2 regions of the Lentibacillus songyuanensis genome follow, and region 2 is predicted to be linked to the other one. Evidence: predicted binding sites of a transcription regulator. Region 2 holds the regulator's gene; the other holds the start of a gene.
The links. The regulator Rex, encoded in region 2, represses fermentation and respiration genes when NADH is low (regulators of the CRP and FNR family bind a similar motif). The targets are predictions, from matches to a motif close to TTGTGAAATATTTCACAA.
Positions count from the first base shown of each region.

Region 1: WMZ97_RS15070 (hemerythrin domain-containing protein) is a predicted target of Rex. The motif match lies at 6,264-6,281, and genes of this name have one in related genera.

Region 1 is NZ_JBCLVH010000016.1:46,006-59,841, forward strand. Features, by position in the region: gene WMZ97_RS15030 (YozE family protein) at 1-154, shown strand, start outside; gene vrrA (VrrA/YqfQ family protein) at 709-1,308, shown strand; gene msrB (peptide-methionine (R)-S-oxide reductase MsrB) at 1,386-2,345, shown strand; gene WMZ97_RS15045 (DUF6501 family protein) at 2,404-2,610, shown strand; gene WMZ97_RS15050 (histidine phosphatase family protein) at 2,820-3,377, shown strand; gene WMZ97_RS15055 (M14 family metallopeptidase) at 3,407-4,606, opposite strand; gene WMZ97_RS15060 (indolepyruvate ferredoxin oxidoreductase subunit alpha) at 4,781-5,020, shown strand; gene WMZ97_RS15065 (P1 family peptidase) at 5,233-6,201, shown strand; gene WMZ97_RS15070 (hemerythrin domain-containing protein) at 6,429-6,845, shown strand; gene WMZ97_RS15075 (hypothetical protein) at 6,890-7,207, shown strand; gene WMZ97_RS15080 (hypothetical protein) at 7,250-7,519, shown strand; gene WMZ97_RS15085 (nitrate reductase subunit alpha) at 7,525-11,205, shown strand; gene narH (nitrate reductase subunit beta) at 11,195-12,736, shown strand; gene narJ (nitrate reductase molybdenum cofactor assembly chaperone) at 12,742-13,344, shown strand; gene narI (respiratory nitrate reductase subunit gamma) at 13,361-13,836, shown strand, end outside.
Region 2 is NZ_JBCLVH010000017.1:3,799-12,730, forward strand. Features, by position in the region: partial or broken gene WMZ97_RS15325 (Kae1-like domain-containing protein) at 1-125, shown strand, start outside; gene WMZ97_RS15330 (ABC-F family ATP-binding cassette domain-containing protein) at 800-2,725, opposite strand; gene moaC (cyclic pyranopterin monophosphate synthase MoaC) at 2,910-3,404, shown strand; gene WMZ97_RS15340 (redox-sensing transcriptional repressor Rex) at 3,406-4,035, shown strand; gene WMZ97_RS15345 (DUF2268 domain-containing protein) at 4,179-5,009, shown strand; gene WMZ97_RS15350 (hypothetical protein) at 5,095-5,370, opposite strand; gene WMZ97_RS15355 (class I SAM-dependent methyltransferase) at 5,545-6,282, shown strand; gene WMZ97_RS15360 (YdiK family protein) at 6,310-6,513, opposite strand; gene WMZ97_RS15365 (CPBP family intramembrane glutamic endopeptidase) at 6,561-7,277, opposite strand; gene groES (co-chaperone GroES) at 7,576-7,860, shown strand; gene groL (chaperonin GroEL) at 7,899-8,932, shown strand, end outside.

The DNA of each region.
Region 1 (13,836 bases), on a different contig from region 2:
GCTGGCAGATTGGATGTTTTATGATCATGATTTCCCAAAGCAGGCAAACTCATATACGGAAGTTAGCAGCTATTTGGAATGGAATAGCCCATTTCCAAATGCATTGATGGTGTTTGACAAGTTATGGGATTTATATACCCAGGAGGAAGCATAGATGTTTTCAAAGCACTCCGGCCAGGTGTCGCAGGAGTGCTTTTATTCTGCAAATTTCCAGATAAAGGTTAAACAAACGTTTGATCAATTTATTAAATCGTGTAGCGTTGCGGTATATACTAACGTAATGAAAGTACTAACAGGCATATACCATTATTCGTTTCGATTTTACAAAAACCACCAAGAAAAGAAGCTTATTTGTTATAATTTGCGGTTGCCCGGGAAATATTACGTCTCCATTATTGCCAATAATAATTCAACAAATTGACATCTCCCCTGTCTATTCTTAATACTTGTATTCGTTATACTATAGGTATAAACTCCGAAAGAGGGGATACCATGTTTGCTGTTATGTTGTTAGGGTTGATTTTGCCTGGCGCACTTGGATCAATCATTGCATCTGAAGTCATGAATTAAACAAGCTGCTGACAAGCCTTTGCGTTATCTAACGTAAGGGCTTTGTCTTTTTGGTATATTATTCTTATTCAGCCTACACTCTTCACACATAAATACGTACAATAATCTAGATACTATATGATGAAAAGAGGGATTAGAATGGCATTCCCATTTCAACAGCCACCAACAAACTTTCCTCCCAGCCAAATGTCCATGTTCCCTGGCCCTGTTAGTCGTGCACCGGGAAATATGATGTTGCCGGGGCAAGGTATACCACCAGGTGCAGTTGCTGCGCCAAAGGGTAATTTTATGCAAAATATTCTCGGAAGATTTTTACCATCCGGGGGCGGGGCAGGTGTGCAACAAGCTGCTTCTATACCAACTCAAGCCGCTGCTACTGGTGGAGGACTTACCAATACGCTGAACAATGTTCAACAAGTATTGAAAGTGGTGCAGCAAACTGCTCCTGTCGTTCAACAATATGGACCAATGGTAAAAAATATTCCTGCCATGTTTCGGATGATGAAGGCATTTAACGATTCAGAGTCCGATGATGAAGATAATGCGGCTAAAAAAGATAATGTCGATGAGGAATCAAACACAACCGAAGAGACAACGGATAAGTCAACAGTGAAAACAAACGATGTCAATAAACATAGCGCCTCAGATCAAACGCCCGAAAAACAGAAAGAATCCGTTAAAAAAGAGAAAAAAGCAGAAACCATTACCGGGCAATCCAAGCCATTGTTATATATTTAAACCAAGACACTTTACTTGATTTTTGTACAAAAACACGAAAAAATAAAAGCAATCATGATTATATGGAGGTAATCAATATGGCAGCTAACGAACAACTCGCTACATTCGCAGGTGGATGTTTTTGGTGCATGGTTGAACCATTTGATGAGCGCCCGGGTGTAATTAATGTAGTATCCGGCTATACTGGCGGAACAACACAAAATCCAACCTATGAAGAAGTATGCACCCATACAACAGGGCATGTGGAAGCCGTACAGATTACGTTTAATCCAACCCTGATGCCATATGAACAATTAGTTGAAACGTTTTGGCAGCAAATTGATCCAACTGATGCCGGTGGTCAATTTAATGACCGTGGTGAATCCTATCAAACGGCGATTTTTTATCATAATCAAGAACAGAAAGAAATAGCAGAATCTTCCAAACAAAAATTTGCAAACAGCGGGAAATTTTCACGTCCAATCGTCACGCCAATTCTTCCCGCTAAACCTTTTTATCCTGCTGAAGCAGAGCACCAGCATTATTACAAGACACATTCCTTTCATTACAATTTATATAAAAAAGGATCTGGCAGGGCAGATTTTATCAAACAAAACTGGCATAAACCGCATGACAAAGACAACCTAAAAGAACAATTATCACCGATTCAGTATCATGTAACCCAGGAAAATGGAACGGAAAGACCTTTTGAGAATGAATACTGGAATAATGAAAAAGAAGGAATTTACGTTGATATTATTTCCGGTGACGTATTATTTTCATCAAAGGAACAATTCGATGCCGGCTGTGGCTGGCCAAGCTTTACAAAGCCGATTGACAAATACCAAGTAAAGGAAAACACAGATACGTCACATGGAATGATTCGTACGGAGGTACGAAGCAGACATGCAGATTCGCATCTTGGTCATGTATTTAATGACGGACCAAAGGAGCATGGCGGTTTGCGCTATTGTATGAATTCTGCCGCAATGCGGTTTATTCCAAAAGAAAAAATGGCAGAAGAAGGATACCAGCAATATATGTATTTATTTTCCTGAGATTAGTTAACGGTAATAACATTATGTAAACCAAAAAAGATAATGGAGAGGTTGCTATATGATCCATCTTAATTGGGAAAACAGGGAGACAATCAAACAAATCACCTGTATTCACACGGACGCCAAAAAATTCATTGTTCATCGCAAACTGACGCCTGGGAAAGTATATGATGTAAAAAATGAAACCGATGAATTTTATTTTATTATTGATAATAGTGAACGGATTGGTGGGTATTTGAAAACGTACTTTAAAGAAGAAAAATAACAGGATCTCCTGTTATTTTTCTGGTATAATTTTATTTAATTTTGTCAACAATTAGCATTGCATGTAAATATTGCAACAACTAAAATTATGGTAATGATGATAAATTTGTTGGAATAATCTTTCTTATCCATATAACTAGTGCTATAATTAATGATATTATATTATTCTAGGATTTACCAAATTTAATGTCTAGCAAAGGACTGAATGGGATGAAAAGAATATTCTTGGTACGTCATTGCGCTTCCGATGGACAGCATAAGGATTCTCCATTAACATATGAAGGGATTCGGCAAGCGCAAGTACTTTCAACTTTTTTCGATAAACAAAATATCACATTCGACAAAATTATTTCTAGTCCTTATTTGCGTGCGATTGAGAGCATCAAGCCATATGCTGAACAGGTTAGTACCAAAATCGAAGTCAATGAAAATTTACGTGAGCGAATTTTAAGTGAACAGCCGATTGACGATTGGCTTGACGTACTGGAGCATTCGTTTGCTGATCTTAGTTTTAATTTACCAGGTGGCGAATCAGGAAATGATGCAATCAAACGGGCCAATTCTGTTCTGGAAACCATTTACGCTAATGATACGTTAAAAAACGTTATCATTGTCAGCCATGGTAATTTGATTGCGTTGTTATTAAAGCAATTTGACGACGCTTTTGGATTTGAGCAATGGAAAAACCTGCGAAATCCTGACGTTTATGTGATAAATAGTGATCTCCAATCGCATACTATTGAATGCTTATGGGATAGTAACATATAAAGAAATAATGTTTATTAGGCTTACTCTAGTTATTTGTCCGGTAAATATAAAAGAGCGAGCATGATTCCAAGGCTTTCTCGATAAATAATAGAGAATTGTTCAATCGGCAGTGGGTTTACCCCGCTGCCTAATTCAATGGTAAAACCAGGCTTATGAAACGTTTTAATGAACCAGTCTTTATACCCTGCATAATTATCTAAATGACGAACTGCCTGATAACCGCTTACCCGGGCATATTCATCAACAATACACGCTGCAAAAGCAGGCTCTAATCCCGCAAACCCCCAATATATTTCTTTTCCTTGTGTATGAAATGCCATTACCTGTGAAAAATTCTTTCGTTTAGCCAATTCTGCCATCGCAATGGACTCCGGCTCGGATAACGCTGTTTGTCCTGGAAAATCCCTTGGACCAGGTAATACCGGTTTTCTTTCAGCTTCTTTTTCCCATAATGCTGGATATTGCTTATTTAAATCCACACCAGAAATATTTGCTTTCCAACCGGAAAAATCATTTCGTTTATGGTTTAAGCGATATACTTTTTCCTGATAGGGGCCAGCAGCAGCAGCGCCATTTAATACGAGATTCACCCCATCTGGATTAACCATTGGGACAATGGATAAACATGTGTTCATGTACTGGGACAACATAAAAATTCCATTGAGTGACGTATTATTAGTGAGGGCTAGTACATAGTGATTCAGGAATTTCAAGATAACAGAGGTGGTTATCCATTCATTGGCATGAAATGAACCATTAATATGTACATGCTTGTCTCCCATCCCAATCGTTAGTTCCATTAAATCTTTTCCCATAACCGATTGACCAATGGATTGAGCCTGAATAAACGGATAAATAGTTATCAGTTGCTCGATCGAATCTACCAATTTTTCATATGTATAAGATTCCCCATCTGGTACAACAAGATGGTGGATACGTTCTGGTATGTTCAATTGTTGACCGGCCTGTATGGTATAATACTTGATAAAAGGATTTACTAGTAGCAGTGCATCCATTGCAAGATGATGTTGTTTCGCAATTTCCCACAATGAATCGTTTTCGCAGGCGATATATTCTCGTAACCGATATCCAGGAATTTGCAGACATTGTCCAGCAGATAGTGAGCTTGCAGTAAGCTTTGGATTCGATTTTTCAATGAGAAGTGTCGGAATATCAAATAACTGACTAAAATACCATAATGAATCATTGCGCCGTACTATCACTTCCATCTGATTTCCCTCCTAATTCAATCTATTGAATATATTATGAATGAAATGTTTGAAAAATGAATTTCAGCGAAAATCTTGAAACAATTGGGGTAGTTCGGTACTATATTAGTATACAAATTTTACATTGATATGGATTTGTACATATATATCGGTATAAGGAAGGAGGAGATCCGTTTGGCATTTATTATTACATCCCCTTGTATGAATGAAAAATCAGGCGAATGTGTGGAAGTATGCCCTGTTGATTGTATAGAGGAAGGTAAAGATATGTTCTATATTGATCCAGATATCTGTATCGATTGCGGCGCATGTGAAGCGGTGTGTCCCGTTGAAGCAATATATATGGAAGATGAAGTACCGGAAGAAGAGACGAAGTATATCGAACTAAATCGACAATTTTTTGAAAATCGGTAAGCAACAAAGCCACTATAATGTTATAGTGGCTTTGTTGTATTACAAATAATTGCAAAGTTGGCAAAGTTATATGTTACCCATTCATTTCCACGGTACCATTCTCCTTATGTTACACGAACCCGCTTCTAAGATAATACGCTTACGATCTTGACATCTCCATTATCATTTTCCATCCCACTATTGGACTAACCCAAAAAGAAAGGATGAATCATATGAAAAATATATCAATTGAGGAAATAAAAGGATTTCATTTTGGACATACTCATAACAGCGAGGCGCTGACAGGCTGTACAGTGATTATTTGTGAATGTGGTGCGGTAGCCGGGGTGGATGTTCGGGGTGGATCACCTGGTACACGGGAAACAGACGTGTTAAAACCGGAGAATTTGGTTGATGAGGTACATGGGGTTTTTCTTTCTGGTGGTAGCGCATTCGGGCTTGATGTTGGTGGCGGGATGATGGCTTTTTTAGAGGAACACGATATTGGATTTGATGTACAGGTAGCACGGGTGCCAATTGTAGTAGGTGCGATTCTATTTGATCTTTATCCAGGTGATCCATTGGTACGTCCGGATAAACAAATGGGTTACGCCGCGTGTGAAAGCGCCTTTAAAAAAGAAGTGTTTACGGAAGGTAGTGTTGGCGCCGGAATAGGAGCAACTGTGGGAAAATGCTGCGGCTACGAGCATGTTATGCGTGGCGGGATTGGGGTCCATGCAATCGAAATTGGTGATCTGAAAATTGGGGCTGTCGTTGCGGTGAATGCGTTTGGGGATATTATTAACCCAGCAACAAATGAAATTCTGGCAGGGGCCTATGATAAAAAGAAGAAAGCATTTTTAATAAGCGAGAAACAGCTACAGCATCAGCCTCAAACAACCAACCGTTTTTCCGGAAATACAACGATTGGAACGATTGTCACAAATGCGAAACTTACAAAGGCTGAGGCCAATAAAATTGCTTCGATTGGTCACGATGGATTTGCCCGAACGATTCGACCGTCTCATACATTTATAGATGGCGATACATTGTTTGCCTTATCAACAAACGAGGTGCAAACCGATCTTAATCTGTTAAGCATGCTTGCAGTAAGCGTTGTTGAGCAGGCTGTGATGAATGCTGTTTTAAAAGCTGATCGTGCTGGTTCCGTTCCATCATCAACAGGGGTTCGCAGCCACTAACTCAACACCTAAAAACAGTATATTACGTATAATACAGAACAAATAATGTCGAAAATGTAACAACGTGACACATATCACACAGGCGTGACGATGTATTGTTATACGTTTTTTACCGTGGTATGCTTATATTGTTAGCCGATAATTGGAAGTTTTTGCTGACTACTTGTCGGGTAAAGTCGATTAAATCATTTTGATTACATTACTATACCAACCAAGGAGAGATTACTATGTCAGGACCTGCATTGAAACATGCGGACAGCCATGCCGCAATTCATGAAGCGGCATTAAATGAAGCGGCAGAACTAACAGAATTACTTGATCGGCTCGTTAAAGATGGACATGCTGATAAAGCTCTGGAAGTAGCATTTGTTACGCTGGAGCATTGGGAGACAAGAACACTTCGGCATGCTGATTCAGAAGAAGAAGGATTATACAAGGAATTAGCTGAAGCGGATCCTACTCTCAAAAATTCGATTATTGAACTAACTCGTGATCATGATTTGCTTCGTCTATTGGCAAAAGAAATCAAAACCTTACTTGATGAAGGAACCGTTACAGATACTGTTGTTCAACGATTTCAATCCTTAATACTAGTTGATCAGCTTCATAATCAAGCAGAAGAAAAAATTTTACCTGATCATTAAGCAATCCATCAGATAATATTTCATATCCATGGAGGTGAGATTCGTTGGAGAAAGAGGATAAAAATAATAGCAAGGAACGTTCACTAAGAATTCAATTTCCAAAGCTATACAACCATATTGCAGCCAAATTGGAAGACTATCATGTCCACTCGTATGATGTACAAATTAATGTAAAAGAAGAAGAATCATATCATTGCATCGTCCTTCACTATGGTAATGGATATTCACATCACTTATCCCAAGTATTTACGCCGAAGCAAATGTATGAAATGGATACCGAAATTACTGATTTTGTTCAGAAAAGTGTAGATACGATCAAAGAAGTCATGGTTGCGGATTACTTTAAAATGATGAAAGTATGAGTTTTAGTGAAATCTTGCTTACAAAGAAGGGAAAGATTTTCAATGTTCATGTTTGAAGAAGATGCAAATTTTGTTCAGGACCGAGAAGATTTGATTGCCGTACTCCGGATGCGATTCGGCGATGTACCTGCCGGGGTTATTGATGCTATTTACAAAATTAATGATATGAACACACTGGAACGTTTAATTTTGGTAGCAGCAAATGCCCCGGAATTAAGAATATTCCTTGAAGAAATGGAAGAAGGATCGGGTACATTTAAAATATTGGGAGAACGTTTCAATCCAATAGATTCATTACATGAAGAAGGGTGATTCGGTTGAGGAAAACAAAAAATAAGCTGCTTGATTCATTAAAACATATTAAACGCGGAGAACAAATTAATCAGCGCTGGACAGAAGAAAGTCAACGGCCACGCGCCTGGGAAGATATTTACCGCAGACGCTGGCAGCACGATAAAGTTGTCCGTTCCACACACGGGGTAAACTGTACTGGTTCCTGCAGCTGGAAAATTTATGTTAAAGACGGAATTATCACTTCAGAAACACAACAAACGGACTACCCAAGCACAGGTGACGATTTTCCGGAATACGAACCACGCGGCTGTCCAAGAGGAGCAAGCTTCTCCTGGTATACATACAGCCCGATTCGTGTGAAATACCCATATGTTCGCAGTGACTTATACGAATTATGGAAGCAGGAACGTGAAAATGGAAGCGACCCTGTCCAAGCGTGGGAAAACATTGTTACAGATTCAGATAAACGAGATAAATATGTAAAGGCACGTGGTAAAGGTGGATTCGTTCGGGCATCATGGAGGGAAATGTGTGAAATCATTGCTAGTTCCTCGATCCATACGATTAAAAAATATGGACCAGACCGGATTGCCGGATTTAGTCCAATTCCAGCGATGTCGATGGTTAGTTATGCTGCTGGTTCACGTTTCCTATCCCTACTTGGAGGAACCATATTAAGTTTCTATGATTGGTATGCCGATTTACCACCTGCATCGCCACAAGTATGGGGAGAACAAACTGACGTTCCAGAAAGTGCTGACTGGTACAATTCTAAGTACTTTATTATTTGGGGTACGAACTTACCACAAACAAGAACTCCGGATGCGCATTTTATGGTTGAGGCACGCTACAACGGAACCAAAGTTGTTGGGGTTAGCCCGGACTACGCCGAGTACGAAAAATTTGCTGACATCTGGTTACCGGCACGGGCGGGAACTGACGCTGCACTTGCCATGGCGATGACCCATGTTATTTTGAAAGAGTTTTACGTAGATAATCAGACACCATACTTCCAATCTTATGTGAAGAAATATACAGACTTGCCTTTTTTGGTAACGATTGATAAAGACTCCCGAAGCGGAAGATTTTTGCGGGCATCCGATATTGATTCAGAGGAAACACCTGAATTAGCCGAATGGAAAACAGTTGTTTGGGACGAAACGACCAAGCAATTTGAAATTCCAAATGGCAGTCAAGGGTATCGTTGGGATAAAGATAGTAAATGGAATCTGGAATTAGAGAAGGGAGATGGGTCAATAATTGATCCAGCCTTAAGTTTTATTGATGAGTCTGATGAAACGGTTTTAGTAAAGTTTCCTTATTTTGCGGACGAAACCGGTAATGTCATTGAACGCGGGGTCCCTGTAAAACACATCCAAGATAAAGATGGAAATAGGATCAAAGTAACAACTGTTTATGACTTAATGATGGCCCATACTGGCGTGAACCGTGATTTACCTGGTGATTATCCAGTTGATTATAACGATCCGAAGCCCTATACACCTGCATGGCAAGAGAGTATCACAGGTGTAAATAAAAATCATGTAATTAAAGTAGCCAAAGAGTTCGCCGATAACGCTGCCCGGACGAAAGGGAAGTCGATGATTGCCATGGGTGGAGGTACGAACCATTGGTATCACAGTGATCAAATCTACCGCGCTATTCTCAATCTTGTCCTATTGACTGGATCACAAGGCGTTAATGGCGGAGGCTGGGCGCATTATGTCGGCCAGGAAAAAGTCCGTCCGCAAGAGGGCTGGCAGCAAGTTGCTTTTGCAAATGATTGGCAAAAACCGCCTCGTTTACAAAATGGAACATCATACTTCTACTTCCATACGGATCAATATCGTTACGAAACGAAAACGAATCAAGATGGGTATCCATGGAAGAGTAAATATAATCAAATGCACCCAGCAGATATGAATGCACTATCAGCTAGACTTGGCTGGTTGCCATCCTATCCGCAGTTTACGCAGAACTCGATCGATATTGTCAACGAAAGCCGCAAACGGGGAGCAACAAGCGAGCAAGAAGTAATCGACGATGTGGTGGAGCAAATTAAAGCAAATAATTTAGAATGGGCAATTGAAAATCCGGATGATCCAAGAAACTTCCCTCGTGTTTTCTTTAATTGGCGATCGAACTTACTTGGTGATAGCGGGAAAGGGCATGAATTTTTCGTTAAACATTTAGTTGGTGGCGATAATCAAGTGATGGCCGAACCGGAAAATTCCTGGCAGCCGACCGATGTTAAAATTAACGGTCAGGAAGCACCGACTGGCAAAGCGGACTTGTTAATCAGTGTTGATTTCCGAATGACGAGCTCCGGTCTCTTTTCTGATATTGTCCTGCCAGCGGCGACATGGTATGAAAAGTTTGATATCAGCAGTACCGATATGCACCCGTTCATTCACCCATTTAATGCGGCAATTAATCCGCCTTGGGAAGCGAAGAGTGACTGGAACACATTCCGAGAAATTAGTAAAGTATTTTCCGAACTTGCTGAAAAACATTTGCCAGCGACTGAAGAACTGGTAACTACACCTTTGGCACACGACTCAGAGGGTGAAATTGCCCAGGCATTTGGTGAGATTAAAGATTGGCGAAACGGAGACATTGAAGCAATTCCTGGTAAAACAATGCCTGGAATGAAAATTGTTGAGCGGGATTACCCAAACCTGTATCAAAAATGGACCACCATCGGACCGCTTATCAAACAGGGCTACGGTGGAAAAGGGGTAACAATTCCTGGAGAAGAAGTGTATGACGAATTAGGTTCCCGTCTTGGCAAATCGAAACGGGAAGGTATCGGAAAAGATCACCCGGACCTATATACAGATAAACAGGCAATTAATGCAATCCTTTTAATGTCAGGGGCAAGTAATGGCAAGCGTGCTGTTGCTGGATGGAAGTCGCTGGAGGCTAAAACCGGACAAAAACTGGAGGAGATCTCTAAAGGACGGGAAGAAGAGGATTACACACTGGATGCAATTACTGTACAACCCCGAACAGCCATTTCAACACCGGTATGGAGTGGAATGGAAAAAGATAACAGGCGTTATTCGCCATTTACGGTAAATACAGAATATAACATCCCTTGGCGAACACTTACAGGACGGCAATCCTTTTATCTCGATCATCAGATGATGCTAGATTTCGGTGAAGGACTGCCATTGTATTTACCACCATTAAGCTATGGTCCGTTCCTGAAAAATGAAAAAGGAGTAGCGGAAGATGGGCAATCCTTAACGGTTAGATATTTGACGCCACACCAAAAATGGGGCATCCACACCATGTTTACCGACACGACCAACATGTCCACCTTATTTAGGGGCTGGCAAGTGCTCTGGATGAACGAAGAAGACGGGAAATCAATTGGGCTGGTTGATAACGACTTTGTGGAGGTATATAACCGAAATGGGGCGATCGCAGCACGAGTAATCTTAACCTATCGTATTCCACGAGGCATGATTTATATGTATCATGCACAGGATCGCACACTTGGCGTACCCGCAACATCGATTAACAAGAAACGTGGCGGTACCCATAATAGTGTGACTCGGGTAACATTAAAGCCAACCCATATGATTGGCGGATATTCGCAATTAAGCTATGGCTTTAATTATTATGGACCAACCGGGCACCAGCGGGATACAATTGCGGTTATCAGAAAACTGAAGGAGGTTGATTGGCTTGAGAATTAAGGCGCAAGTTGCGATGGTCATGCACCTTGATAAATGTATTGGTTGTCATACATGTTCCGTAACCTGTAAAAACACCTGGACAAATCGTCCAGGTACGGAATATATGTGGTTTAATAATGTAGAAACCCGTCCAGGTCTCGGTTACCCAAAACGTTGGGAAGATTCCGATCATTATAAAGGTGGCTGGGTATTAAAAAATGGTAAATTGCAATTAAAAGCGGGCGGACCAATCTCCAAGCTATTAAATATTTTTTATAACCCGGACATGGCGAGCATGGATGATTATTATGAACCGTGGACGTATGACTATCAAAATTTGATTAAAAGTCCTAAACGTGAAAATTTACCGGTTGGACGACCTCAGTCAATGATTACTGGTGAATTTATTGATAAACCTGAATGGGGGCCAAACTGGGATGACGACTTAGCAGGGGGATCAGATGTTGTCTCCCAGGACCCAACAGTGCAAAAATTACAAGAACATATCTCGATGGAATATGAAAATACGTTCATGATGTATTTGCCGCGTATTTGTGAACATTGTCTTAACCCATCCTGTGTCGCTTCATGTCCATCAGGGGCTTTATATAAACGGGATGAAGATGGAATCGTATTGGTCGACCAGGAGGAATGCCGAGGCTGGCGTTTCTGCATGAGCGGCTGTCCATATCACAAGGTGTATTACAATTGGAACACCCATAAGGCGGAAAAGTGTAATTTCTGCTACCCACGTACGGAAGCAGGACTGCCTACCATTTGTTCAGAAACATGTGTAGGAAGAATTCGTTATATCGGTGTTGTGTTATATGATGCAGATAAGGTAAAAGCTGCAGCTTCCGTGGAGGATCCAAAAGATCTTTACGAAGCACAACTTTCAGTATTCCTAGATCCATTTGATCCGGAAGTTATCGAGGAAGCCAGAAAAGCTGGAATTAACGATGAGTGGATTGAAGGGGCACAAAAGTCACCGGTCTATAAAATGGCTATAAAATGGAAAATTGCTTTACCATTACATCCGGAATACCGGACATTGCCAATGGTTTGGTATGTACCACCATTAAGCCCAATCATGAACCACATTACCAATGAAGATGAATTGAGCACGGACGGATATATTCCAGCTGTTGATCAAATGCGGATCCCAATGGAATATCTCGCTTCGATTTTAGCGGCAGGGGACACAAAAGTTATCCGGCATGTTCTTCTTAAACTGACAGCCATGCGAGTTTACATGCGCGGAAAAACCGTTGGTGGAATTGATGCGTTCAGGCAAAGCGATTTATTACGAGAAGCTAATACCACTCCTGAGGAAATTGAAGATATGGCCCGTTTATTAGGTGTAGCGAAATATAATGAACGATTTGTTATTCCAACAGGCCGTAGAGAAATGGATGATGATCTATATTATGAGCAAGGTGCCTGCAGCCTGGAGGATCTTGCACCGCCAGAAGGAATACCTGCTACAATAGCACCTGGGAATGACACACAATCATTCGGAAAAGCTACCATTTCATTTGGAAAAGGGGACTAAAGAGTATGGAGCAGCAGGATCAAGCACTCTTAGTCATTGCATCAAGGTTATTAACATACCCTAATGATGACTTTGCTAAAGAAGCAGAAGAGATGATGGAATGCATCGAAGAAAATATAACAACACCAACCATGCGTACGGAAGTGGAAAAAGCGTTAAAACCAATAGTCAATTATTCTGTACCAAACTTGCAACAATTATATGTGGCGACATTTGACTTACGGGCAAGGCAAGGTTTGTACTTAACCGCACATGAATTAGGGGATAGCAACAAGCGAGGGGCTGCGTTAATCAAGCTGCAAAAGATTATTAACAAAGCCGGTTTTGAACGAGTTGATGATGAATTAGCTGATTACATGCCGATGTTGTTCGAGTTTCTTGCACAGGCACCTGACAGTCCTGATAACGAACGGCTAATTAGGAGACTTGCTGCGGCCATTCAGCGTATTATGAACAATATGCCGGAAGATAATCCGTACTACAATGTTCTTAGGACTCTAATGACATTCATTTTCCCTCAGCCAACGAAAGAGGAAATTGAGAAATTGGAATTTGAACGGGAAGAAGCTGATTTGGAAGAACTGCCGTATCCAATTATGTACCACTAAGAAAGGAGGGAGTAGAATGAGTGATATTTTTTGGTGGGTAGTATATCCATATATCTGTTTAATCATCATGATTTTTGGGATTTTGTATCGATTTGCTTTCCGACAATTAACCTGGGCAGCACCGTCAACAGAATTTTTCGAGAAGAAATGGTTAAAGTGGGGATCTCCGCTTTTTCACTACGGTATTCTCTTTGCGTTTATCGGTCATATAATGGGGATTGTTGTCCCACTTAGATTTTATAATTGGATTGGTGTCTCCAGTCATTTATACCACATGGGTGCTGTTTATGGTGGTTCGATTGCAGGGATTATGGTCGTCATCGGGCTGATAATTTTACTTATTAGAAAGATCGTTATCGATCCTGTTCGAATGCACGCGACATTTGCTGATTTCTATTCTGTTATTGCTTTAACCATCATTTCAGGTATAGGAGTATACATGACGCTGTTCATGAATATAACACCAGAAGAATTTGATTACCGGTCAGCAAT
Region 2 (8,932 bases):
CCCCCCCACTCAAACTTTGTACTGATAATGCAGCGATGATTGGTGCTGCAGGAGCCATTGTGTATGAAAAAGGCGAACGGGCAGGGTGGGATTTAAATGCCCGGCCAGGAATGTTATTAAGTTAATAACAGAATATCAACAGGGGTGTGGATAAATAGTGAACATCCTTTTTAAAATCTTATTTTGTGGTGTGGACAAAGATGTGGATAACCCGCATCGCGGTTGTGGATAGTGTGTATAAGTCTGGTTGATAGGGACGGATCCGGCGTCTTGGACGAGGATTCTTCCTTTGAAATGGATTATTGTAAGTATCTTTTGCTGGAAATGGGAAGTGAATCTCGTTTTTGTGAACATTTCCGTGATGGGACTATTTAGGTTATTCACAGGTGCACAATAAAGAAAAATTATTACATTATCCACAACCTTTATGCAAACGAATTTAAAGTAAGCCAGCAAGTCCACGGCATATCATTTAACGGAACAAAAGCGGAAAGCGCCGTTTAAAAACGTGGAGATTAGAGCGGCGTAACTGAGATAAAGGAAACATGCCCCTGCAACAGGAGTAGACGTGAGCCTGAGCGACAGCCCATTCTTAGTCGGCCTTCCTTTTGTCCCCTGAACCGATGTTGACTTATCACAGGACACGACGAGAAATCTCCTAGTTTTTGACGCTTGGAGCTGGGCGAGGCCGTCTATCTATGAATAGTTATCCACAGCCATAAAAATTTATAATTTCCTCTAATTTCCTAGACGATGAAAAAAGCACCAGGTAAACATTAGATCCTGGTGCCTATTTTCTTTAATCCTCCTGTAGATCCGTCCATTCTTCCATCAACTGCTCCATCCTTTCCTTGAGCGCACTCGTTTGTTTCGTTAAATCTAATGCTTTTTCATGATCCTGGTAAATTTCCGGTTCGGTCATTTGATGTTCCAAATTAACCAGATCTTCTTCCAGTTGTTCAATCGTTGTTTCCAATTCTGTTATCCTGCGTTCGGTCTTTCTTTGTTCACTCAGTCGCTTTTTTTCCTGTTGATAGGTTGTGGACGCTTTTTCCTTTCCTGTTTGAACGACTTCATCGGTTTGACGTAAGCGTTCACGTTCTGCCTCTTCCTGTTTTTTCTCGATGTAATAGTCGTAATCCCCTAAATAAACGGTAGCACCATCCCGTTGCATCTCGACAACCTGATCGGTAATTCTATTGATGAAATAGCGGTCATGGGACACAAATATAATCGTTCCGGGGAAATCGATTAATGCTGCCTCCAGCACTTCTTTGCTATCAATATCCAGATGGTTTGTTGGTTCATCAAGGACTAACAGGTTTGCTTGCTGCATCATGAGTTTTGCCAGCGAAAGCCTCGCTTTTTCGCCACCGCTTAAGGAATGTACCTGTTTTAACACGTCATCCCCGGAAAATAGGAAGTTTCCTAGAACAGTACGAATGTCTCGCTCGTTTACGCTAGGATGTTCGTCCCATAGCTCCTGGAGTATGGTTTTTGTTGGTGTTACGTTGGTCTGTTCCTGATCATAATAGCCAATTTGTACGCCGGTGCCAATTTGAATGGTTCCGTGGTTTGGCTTATATGTGCCGAGTATGGTTTTAAGCAGGGTAGTTTTCCCTACACCATTTGGACCGACCAGCGCAACACGGTCTCCCCGGTTGACGCAAAGATTCACATGTGAGAATAACGCTCGCTGCTCATCTTCATAGCGAAAAGAAACATCGTCCAGCTTTAGTACGTCATTTCCACTTCGGCGAGTGATGGTAAATGAGAAATTTGCGGAGGATTCATCACCAGCGGGTTTGTCCATTTTTTCCATCTTCTCTAACTGCTTCCTGCGTGATTGTGCGCGTTTTGTGGTGGAAGCCCGGACAATATTTTTTTGGATAAAAGACTCCATTCGCTTGATTTCGGTCTGTTGTTTTTCAAATTCCTTCATCTCTTGTTCAAAATTTAAAGCTTTTTGTTCAAGAAATTTGCTGTAGGTCCCATGATATTTTTTGGTTCGGTGATAGGAGATTTCGTAAACGATCGTAACGGTTTTATCCAGGAAATATCGGTCATGGGAAACGATGGTTACTGCTCCGGGATAATTGGTCAAATAATTTTCCAGCCATGCCAGTGTATCAATGTCGAGATGGTTGGTTGGCTCATCCAGGATCAACAATTCTGGTTTCATTAAAAGCAATTTCCCCAATGCCAGACGTGTTTTCTGGCCTCCACTTAATTCATTAATCGGTGTTGCATCATCATAATCGAGAAAATGGAGACCAGCCAGTACGGATTTAATATCTGTTTCATAGCGATATCCGCCACCAGCTTCAAATGCCTGTTGTTTGTTATCGTATTCTTTCAACAGCTGGTCATATTCTTTCGTTGACATGGAGGCTGCGTTTGCCATTTGCTCTTCCATACGCCGTAACTGTTTTTCCTGTTCCATTAAATGCTGAAAAACCGTAAGCATTTCCTCCCATATTGTTTTATCGGACTCCAGTCCAGTATGCTGTGACAGGTAGCCAATGGAAAGATCTTTCGGTTTGTGTATTTCTCCATCATCATACGAGAGCTCTCCAGCCATAATTTTCAATAGTGTTGACTTTCCTGCGCCGTTCCTCCCAACAATCGCAATTCGGTCTTTGTCTTGTATTTCCAGCTTTATATTAGATAAAATTTGCTCCGCACCAAAGGATTTGGAGATGTCATTTAACTGCATGATAATCATTTCGTTCACCTCATCCACAATAGTGTATCGTATTATTGGCATGTTAGAAAGGGGGATGGTTAAATCTCTCCTTTAACCGGGCACTTCTGCTTTTAAAATCTTTGTGAATTTAATCACGACTTATTGATTCTTTTCTGATAAACTAAGAGATGTAGGCAACGAATAGTGAAATGGGGTTGAGCAAATGGCAGATTTCACCCACTTTAATCAACAAGGTCGCGCCCGAATGGTTGATATAAGTGAAAAGGCTGAAACAGAACGGACAGCTATTGCAGCGTCTAGTGTAAAGGTCTCAGAAGAAATTTATCAAAAAATCAACGATAATCAAATAGAGAAGGGGGATGTGCTGGCGGTAGCACAAGTGGCTGGAATCATGGCTGCTAAGAAAACGTCAGACTGGATCCCTATGTGTCACCCATTGCCATTAAAAGGAATTGATATTACGTTTGATTGGCATATGGATGGGGGCAGGTTTGAATTATGTATTAAAGTATTTGTGAAAACAAAAGGAAGTACAGGTGTAGAAATGGAGGCACTAACTGCCGCTTCTGCAACTGCATTAACGATTTATGATATGTGCAAAGCGATTGATAAGGGAATGATCATCGGGGAAACTTGTCTTTTAGAGAAAAAAGGCGGGAAATCTGGGGATTACTATCGCGAACGGGAAGGAGAGTAAGATGGAACAGCATAAAATTCCACAAGCAACAGCAAAACGACTACCGTTATATTATCGATTTTTAAATAATTTACATCATCAAGGGAAAACACGGGTTTCATCGAAGGAATTAAGCGATGCGGTCAAGGTTGATTCCGCAACGATTCGACGGGATTTCAGTTATTTTGGGGCATTGGGTAAAAAGGGATATGGTTACAATGTCGAATATTTGCTTGGGTTCTTTCGGAAAACGTTGGATCAGGATGAGATGACCAAGGTTGCGTTAATTGGTGTCGGCAACCTCGGGACGGCATTTTTACATTATAACTTTATGAAAAACAATAATACGAAAATCGTCATGGCGTTTGACACGAATGCAAGCAAAGTAGGAACAGACGTTGGCGGGGTGCCTGTTTATCATATTGATGAACTGGAGGACAAGCTAAATGACGTCAAGGTTGCCATCTTAACCGTTCCAGCCAGTGAAGCGGACGGAATCACCGAACGACTTGTGGAACAGGGAATTGCCGGGATTCTTAACTTTACCCCGGCGAGGATTACGGTTCCAGAGAGTATTCGGGTGCACCACATTGATTTGGCTGTTGAACTGCAATCCCTTGTGTATTTTTTAAAGCATTACCCTTTGGACTAACGATGAACATCGCGTTAGTCTTTTTTTTGGGGATAAAATGAACAAATTAGGTTATGTATCATACAGTATATTAGTCATCTTTTGTTGAAACAGTTTATACATGGGGACAGCAAGATAAAGATGGGAAAAGGATTTGATTGGAAATGGCAGTTGTGCAGACGGGGAAGTGGCTTGAAGAATATCTCACGAAGAAGGAGAAGGAAACATCACGAGCAAAGATCAGAAAAATTCAGCAGGAGCAAATCAGTAAACGACTTATCTCCTATTTCCAACCTGCAACAGCGGCAGAGATTCATATGCATCTATTGGTAAACGGCCTCTTTTCGCCAAGTTCAAATGATAAAGCAATTATCCAATCATTGGTTGAAAATAAGTGTTGGGACACGATAAAGACGTTGCTTGCCAAGCTCCGTAAAGATTGGGACGGTCCAGATGTACCCGTGTTTATTTTCCCCTCTGATGAACAAAACCGGAGTCTCCAGACTGATTTTAATGGATTATCTGGTTTATCCTACGAAGATAAGGTTTTTTTATTCATTACCCGACACAATAAAAAAGTAGAGTTGGAGAAACTGCTGACACATGAATACAATCACGTATGCCGGCTCCAATATTTGAATAAGCGGGATTCAAAGGTCGATATACTGGATTCCATTGTCCTGGAGGGCTTAGCCGAAATGGCTGTTCAGGAGCGGCTAGGGCAGGAGCATATTGCTCGTTGGGCAACCATTTATTCATCTAGTACGGCTCAACGACACTGGGAGAAGTGGTTGAAATCAAATCTATCCGTGAAAAAAACACAGCGTCGACATGTTGAATTGTTGTATGGAAATGGCTTTATTCCAAAATGGGCTGGCTATAATGCGGGATATCATATGGTGTCGTCGTATATGAAAAACACCGAAAGAACGATAAAGTCAACATTGGATGTACCAGCGGAAACCATTCTTGAGATGTCGGATTTTTCAAGGTAAGATCAAAAAGTCCGCCATTGTAGCATAGCAGACTTTTTGATAACATTTTGTGGGCGAAAGGAAAGAGGAATTTAAACGAATAGGATTACCAGAAGAATAAAGGGCTAAATGCTGCGATGGCGGTAAGGGCGATTCCCGAGGCAAAACCAAGGCCGAAGCCGCCCCAGCCGCCACCCCAACCCCATCCACCATATCCGTAGCCGAATCCACCAAGATTTCTATTTCCCATTGGACGCAGGTATACATGGGTATTATTGACACGATCAATTACCCCACGATGTATCCGGCCATCCCTTGTTCTGATTTGAACAGGTCTACCAACACATCGCATGCATTGATGGTAATAAGGATTTACAGGCATCTTTGAATTTACTCCTTTCATGAACAATATTGATTTATATGATTGTGTGTATCTACAACAAAGGTGAAAAAACGAAGCATTCCACTGCTGTAATATTACCTTATGCAGTTATCCCCCTTCTGATTGGACAAAAAGCTCAATATTGCTTAAAAAACAGGAACGGGAAGTGAAACAATGGAAAGCTACACCTATCATGATTTACTGGCGTATCTCGGGGTGGGCGGGGCGCATCCGGGTGGCTTGGCAGTTACGAAAGAAATCTTACGGGATCTTCCTATTAAACCAACGGACCATATTCTTGATGCAGGTTGCGGGACGGGGCAAACGGCAGCTTATTTAGTAAACACATATGGTTGTCATGTAACAGCTATCGATCAGCATCCCATGATGGTTGAGAAGGCACGAGAACGGTTTAGCAATCAAAAGAACCAGGTCGATTTGCTGGAGGGAAATGTAGAAGCAATGGATTTAGAAACAGGATCGTTTGATTTCATTGTCGTGGAGTCGGTAACCGTCTTCACCACTATTCGAAAGACGGTGAACGAATACGCCCGCCTTTTGCGTAAGGGCGGTATTCTCCTTGATCTGGAAATGACTGCAGGCTTCCCTTTTGCTAAGGAAGAAATCGATGAATTCCAATCATTATATGGTATACGAGAGGTCCCGGGACAAGCGGAATGGATGCAGCTGTTTAAAACGGCCGGATTTCACACTGTGGCTATCGTCAAGGAACATACGGTTGCTGAAGCGGTAAATGAGGAGTCTTTTCAGGCCGATGCGGTTTTTGACCAGGAAATAGACTTATCCGAACCACTTGATCCTGTGTTATATGAAATTTGGTTTCAGCATCAAGCGTTAACACAAAGATTTGCCGATGTATTAAAATATGTTGTGTATAAGGCGGAATTATAAGCTTTAAAAAACAAGAAGGGAGAATAATCACCCCTTCTTGTTTTTACGTGTAAGCCGAAAATGAATCAGCATTAAGCGTATGGAGACACCAAATTGGAGGGTAGCAATGATTGCCAGTATGATTGTGGAAGTATTCCAAATGGTATCGTTAGCTGTTAATGTTGCAATATACGTGAATAAAAGTCCCATTAAAAAGTAAATAATGGACATTACTTTCGGTGATGGTTGCATAATATCCTCCAAACATAAAGCTTTTTCAGGTAGGTTTGTTACAGTGTTTAATGCATGCCGATAAGAATCATTTGGGCTTTATCGACTTGCTCCATCATTTTTTCAAGTTCTTCCGGTGAGAACAGAAGCTGAATCATGACGGAAACGGTGTTGAGTGTCATATGTATCAGGATGGGTGCGATAATCCGCTTGGTTTTTACATAGACAAACGCAAATACAAAACCCATGGAGGCATAAACAAGAATATGTTCCGGTTCCTGATGAATGATCGCAAATATTAAGGCAGATAATAAAGCGGCGAAAAAGAAGTTCATCCGTTTATAGAACCAGCCGAAAATGATTTTCCGAAAAATAATCTCTTCCAGAATGGGTGCAATCAATGCTGGGATGATAACAAATAAAGGATAAGAACGTGATATTGTGATGATCTGATCCGTGTTTTTGGAGTCAACAGTAATCCCAAACACATTCATTTCGATCAGTGTTGCAATGTATTGAGAAATGTAGGCTAACACAATACCAGCAACTATCCAGGCGATGGTGGTTCCCCAATCGGTTGTGTTGCGGTCTTGACTTGCTTGCATAGCGGGTTTCATTAACAATAAGGTAACCACAAGCCCTACGATAAAGCTGAAGATTGTCCAGTAAATCGATATGTTTATTTTGCTAAAGGGGGTAAGGGCGTGTATGAGTGGGACAGCAATGATAACCGAAAATTGCATGACAATATAGGTTAGAATGACGTACCAATATCTTCTCGTCAAAATAAAACGACTCCTTTTGTATGTAGTGAGATCATAATAGTGTATGCGTTGATTAAGGTATCTATTAGCGGTATTTTCAAAGACCTATTCCATATCTTAGCATATTTTTCTCTTTGGTAGTAATGATACTGTCGCTTGTGTCGATTTTTGTCAATCAAAGGAAGTGAAAAAAAAGTAGACAATGCTTGCATTTTTTTGCTGTATTATTTATTATATTAAGTGGAATTAGCACTCACCATCAATGAGTGCTAATAAATCAAAAATACATTATAGAATCGAATTAAGGAGGTTGTCTACATTGATCAAACCACTAGGAGATCGTGTTGTAATCGAGCTTGTTGAACAAGAAGAAAAAACTGCAAGCGGTATCGTACTTCCAGACTCTGCTAAGGAAAAACCACAAGAAGGGAAAGTTGTTGCTGTCGGTTCCGGACGTGTAACCGATAATGGGGAAAAAGTAGCCCTTGAAGTGGCAGAAGGTAATTTGGTTATTTTCTCTAAATTTGCAGGTACGGAAGTGAAATATGAAGGCACTGAATACTTAATTCTTCGCGAAAGTGACATTTTAGCTGTTATTGGCTAAAAATTTATCGTATACAAATTTAAGGAGGGCATTTAAAGATGGCTAAGGAAATTAAATTTTCAGAAGACGCTCGCCGTGCAATGCTTCGCGGTGTTGATACATTAGCAGACGCAGTTAAGGTAACATTAGGGCCAAAAGGTCGTAACGTTGTTTTAGATAAAAAATTCGGTTCCCCATTAATCACCAATGATGGTGTAACGATCGCGAAGGAAATCGAATTGGAAGATCACTTTGAGAACATGGGTGCACAGCTTGTATCTGAAGTAGCATCTAAAACAAATGATGTTGCCGGTGATGGTACAACAACGGCAACAGTACTTGCCCAATCCATGATTCGTGAAGGCTTGAAAAACGTTACATCTGGTGCTAATCCTGTCGGTGTTCGCCGTGGTATCGAAAAAGCGGTTGAAGCAGCTGTTGCAGAATTAAAAACCAATTCTAAGCCAATCGAATCAAAAGAATCCATTGCTCAAGTTGCTTCTGTTTCTTCTGACGATAAAGAAGTGGGTAACCTGATTTCAGAAGCAATGGAACGCGTTGGTAATGATGGTGTTATCACGATTGAAGAATCAAAAGGTTTCAACACAGAATTAGAAGTTGTTGAAGGTATGCAATTTGATCGTGGTTACGCATCTCCATACATGGTAACTGACCAGGATAAAATGGAAGCAGAATTAGAAAATCCTTATATCTTTATTACAGATAAAAAAATCAGCAACATCCAGGAAATCCTTCCTGTACTTGAACAAGTTGTACAACAAGGTAAGCCACTTCTTTTAATTGCGGAAGATGTGGAAGGGGAAGCACTAGCAACATTAGTGTTGAACAAGCTTCGCGGTACATTCAATGTTGTAGCTGTTAAAGCACCTGGGTTCGGTGACCGTCGTAAAGCAATGCTTGAAGATATTGCGGTATTAACTGGTGCGGAAGTTATTACCGAAGACCTTGGTTTGGATCTTAAAAACGCAACGATTGAACAATTAGGCCGTGCTTCCAAAGTTGTTGTTACGAAAGACAATACAACCGTTGTTGAAGGTTCTGGAAATCCTGAAGCAATTTCTTCCCGTGTGAC